DNA from 2 places in the Mesorhizobium sp. B2-9-1 genome. Region 1 is predicted to be linked to the other one. Evidence: predicted binding sites of a transcription regulator. Region 1 holds the regulator's gene; the other holds the start of a gene.

Region 1 (2,204 bases):
AATCTGGCGGTCATGCCGATCGTCTCGCTGATCGTCATGCCGTTCGCCGTGCTGAGCGCGCTGGCCATGCCCTTCGGCTTCGACGGTCCGCTCCTCTATGTGATGGGCAAGGGGCTGACGGCGATGATCGCCATCTCGGCATGGATTTCCGAGCGCTCGCCTGTCGATGCCGTCGGGCTGATCTCGATCCAGTCGGTGCTGCTGGCGACGGTCGCGCTGGTCATCGCGACCATGGCCACCACCTGGCTGAGGCTTGCCGCCGTACCCTTCGCGCTCGCCGCGCTGCTGGCCATTCCGCACGTCCGCACACCGGATGTGCTCATTTCCGAGGACGCGCATCTGGTGGCGATGCCGATCGGCGGCGGCGAGCTTGCCGTCAATCGCGAACGCTCCAACGAGTTCACTACCGACAACTGGAAACGGGCGCTGAAAGCCGAGGATATCGTGCCGCCGGAAAGGTTCGCCAAAGATACGCTGGACATTGCCGATCCCGTCGACCTGCCACCCGGCTCGCCCTTCTATTGCACCGGCGATCTCTGCATCGGCCGGCATCCTTCCGGCGCGATCGTCGCGCTCGCCGAGACCCGCGACGCCGCCCGGCCGGCCTGCGGTTTCGCCGACCTCATCGTCATCAACGACGCCACGGCCTATAACCCATGCCGCGATCCGCGTGTGCTCGTCGTCACCAAGCGGCAGCTGGCGCGCGACGGCAGCGCCGCCGTCTTCTTCGATCCGCAATCGGCAACCGCGCGGCCAACCGTCCGCTACGCGGTCGTAGAACCATACCGACCCTGGCACGAGCAGCGGAAATACACGCGCGAGGCGAGGGGACTGGCGCCCTATAAGCAGCCGGAAAAACCAGCCGCCGCACCGGCCCAATAGATTGTCGTCCGGGCGAAGACGGCGAGCAGTTCTGCTCAATAGCGGCGAATAAGTCCCACGAGCTTGCCCTGAACCTTGACCCGGTCCGGTCCAAAGATCCGGGTCTCATAGGCCGGGTTGGCGGCTTCGAGCGCGATCGAGGCACCCTTGCGGCGGAAACGCTTCAAGGTTGCCTCCTCATCGTCGACGAGCGCCACCACGATCTCGCCCGGGCTTGCCGTGTTGGCATTGCGGATGATGACGGTATCGCCGTCGAAGATCCCGGCCTCGATCATCGAGTCGCCCTTGACCTCCAACGCATAATGCTCGCCGCCCATGATCATGTCCGGCGGCACCGAGATCGAATGCGTCTGGTGCTGGATGGCGTCAATCGGCACGCCGGCGGCGATGCGGCCCATCACCGGAATGGATACGGCCGCCGCGGCCTCGTCGTCATTGCTTGGCGTCGGGGTGCGCGATGGCGTCGCCGGCTTGACCTGGCGATTGAGATTGCCTTGGCCGCCCTGGATGACGCTCGGCGAAAACTTCTTCGCGGCATTAAGGCCTGGCGCGATCGAGTCGGGCAGGCGCAGCACTTCCAGCGCGCGCGCCCGGTTTGGCAGCCGGCGAATGAAGCCGCGTTCTTCCAGCGCCGTGATCAGCCGGTGGATGCCGGACTTGGAGGCAAGGTCGAGCGCCTCCTTCATCTCATCGAATGATGGAGGAATCCCGCTCTCCTTCAGGCGTTCATGGATGAACATCAGGAGTTCATGTTGTTTGCGCGTCAGCATCGGCGGCCCCCACGGGTTCTGAAACCAGAATCAGAAAAACAAACCCAGAACAAACACTATCTGTTCCAGTTGTGTTCCGCAACCGTTTAAAGTTTAGTGAATTTGTTAAGGCGGCCGAAACGATGTCGCATCCGGTGATGCCTTGGCCGTCCCGGCTGGGGTAGGGGCGTTGATTCCGCTCGGATTTGGAGCCTCCTTAAGCTGAATCAAGAGCCGACACCATCACGAAGCCGTGGATGGGATCACGTCGGTTTCTGCGCAAGCGTGCCGCACCGTGAACGAAACGGACCCAAAATGCCAACCTTAGCAATGGTTCCGATCCAGGGTCTTCGCCGTCTATGGACCAGCTAACATAGGACCAAAGGTTCTTGCCCTGTCGCCGACGGTGGTGAGACAACCCCCTTGGCCAGATCGAAATGGAGGCGGCAGCACAATGAGGGGAATTCCTGATTTCGCCGAAGTCGAGGCGATGGATGCCGCGGATCCGCTGCGCGCCATGCGCGATCGCTTCGTCTTGCCGGAAGGCGTCATATACCTCGACGGCAATTCGCT
Region 2 (2,204 bases), on a different contig from region 1:
GACATGGCCGTGACGTGCAAGGTCCATATAGATCGAGGCGATAAGATCGGCATGCTGTGCCGGCGCGATCTTGCGATAGTCGGGGAGCGCGCAGGCTTCCCAAAGCAGCGCCACGCGCTCCTTGCCGGTGGCCAAAGCGCGGATGTCGCCGTCGCGCGACAGCTGTTCCAGCGCCTGCGCGTCGACGGCCGGCAACGCGCGGGTCAGGCCTTCGACCGGCGCATTGGCCTCGATCGAGCGCTTCAGCGCATCGAGGCTGGAAAAGTCGAAATCGGCGGTGCGCCACTGCAGCACCTTCACCGGATCGAAATCGTGCCCCTCGATCTTGGCGACCAGTTCCTCGTCGAACGGGTCGACCTGGCCGGTGACGCCGAACGTTCCGTCGCGCAGGTGCCGGCCGGCGCGGCCGGCGATCTGGCCAAGCTCGGCGGCGGTCAGGTTGCGGTATTGATAGCCGTCGAACTTGCGGTTCTGAGCGAAGGCGACGTGATCGAGGTCGAGGTTCAGGCCCATGCCGATGGCGTCGGTGGCGACGAGATAGTCGACATCGCCGGACTGGAAGATCTCCACCTGAGCGTTTCGGGTGCGCGGGGAAAGAGCGCCGAGCACGACGGCGGCGCCACCCTGCTGACGGCGGATCAGCTCGGCGATCGCATAGACCTCGTCGGCCGAGAAGGCGACGATCGCCGTGCGCCGCGGCAACCGGGTGAGCTTCTTGGAGCCGGCATAGGCAAGGTGCGACAGCCGCGGCCGCGTCACCACCGACACGCCCTTCAACAGCCGCTGCAGGATGCCATGCATGGTGGCCGCGCCCAGGAGCAGCGTCTCCTGGCGGCCGCGCAGATGCAGGATGCGATCGGTGAAGATATGGCCGCGCTCGAGATCGCCGGCGAGCTGCACCTCGTCGATGGCGACGAAGGCGGCGTCGGTCTCGCGCGGCATCGCCTCGACGGTGCAAACCGAATATCTTGCGCCGGCGGGCACGATCTTCTCCTCGCCGGTGATCAGCGCCACCTTGTGGGCGCCGACCTTCTCGCAGACGCGCGCATAGACCTCGCGGGCAAGCAGCCTCAGCGGCAGGCCGATGACACCGGTCTCATGCGCGACCATGCGCTCGATGGCGAGATGGGTCTTGCCGGTGTTGGTCGGGCCCAGCACGGCCGTCACGTCGCGGCCCGAAAGGATCAGCGGCTGGGAGTGTTTCGGCTGGATGTTCATCGGCTCGGAAATAAGGTTTCTGCCGCTCGTAGTCTGAAGCACGGCGCTGCCGCCGCGTGTGACAGGCGACACATAGGGACTTCGGGCGTGAAGCGAAAGTGGAATGTTCCTTCGCGAACTGGCTATGCCGGAGGGGGCAGCCAAAATCGGCTGTTGTTAACAGCTGGAACGAGTCTGGAACGAATCAGCGACGAATCGGTGACTCGTTCTGATTCAGGTTTTGTTCACGGCTATATGTGGATTTTTTGACGATGAGTCTCACCACATGCTGAATCGCTGAACTGGCCCGATTCCTGCTTGGCCTCGACCGGACCCGGGTCGTCGTTAACCTTTGCCGGGCAATGGTCACGCTCGACCTGAGCGCAGACTTCAAGGTTATGAAATTGTTGACTTTTCTTAATCGCTTTTAACGAGTTCAGTGGCGTTTGCGCCGTCTCGCATTAACTTTCCGGCCAAAGCCAGAACGAATCGGCGACGAATCAGCGATCCGGCGGTTTTCCCGGTTTGTTCACCCCCAGATATGGTGTTATCCACAGCTTGCCCACCGAGAATTCACAGCTTGTCGCAGGGGTTATGCACAGAACGTGGCTGCGGCCGTTAACTTTTGCGTGCCGAATTGAGGCAAGGTGTCGCGCCGGCCTGCCGGCGGGACAAAAAAGCGGCTCCGGTGCCGGAGCCGCCTGGCGACAAATGGTGTCAGGCGATCAGGCGAAATACTGGCCGCCATTGGCGGTGATGGTCGAGCCGGTGATGAAGCCGGCCTCGTCGGAAGCCAGGAAGGCGACGCAGCGCGCGATCTCTTCCGGCTCGCCGAGGCGACCGACCGGGATCTGAGCGATAATCGACTCCCGTACTTTTTCCGGCACGGCCATGACCATGTCGGTGGCGATGTAGCCGGGGCAGACGACATTGACGGTGATGCCCGCGCGAGCCCCCTCTTGAGCCAGCGCCTTGGTGAAGCCGATATCGCCGGCTTTCGAGGCCGA

What was found. Region 1 encodes LexA, which represses DNA repair genes until DNA is damaged. Its sites were predicted from a motif close to TGTTCNNNNTGTGTTCNG; they were not measured.
Region 2: the regulator LexA is predicted to act here: its motif matches at 1,383-1,400, upstream of FJW05_RS17955 (helicase-related protein).

Annotation. Positions count from the first base shown of each region.
Region 1 covers NZ_VFTP01000001.1:754,702-756,905, forward strand. The annotation lists gene FJW05_RS03725 (ComEC/Rec2 family competence protein) at 1-882, shown strand, start outside; gene lexA (transcriptional repressor LexA) at 918-1,652, opposite strand; gene kynU (kynureninase) at 2,086-2,204, shown strand, end outside.
Region 2 covers NZ_VFTP01000009.1:179,663-181,866, forward strand. The annotation lists gene FJW05_RS17955 (helicase-related protein) at 1-1,218, opposite strand, end outside; gene FJW05_RS17960 (beta-ketoacyl-ACP reductase) at 1,923-2,204, opposite strand, start outside.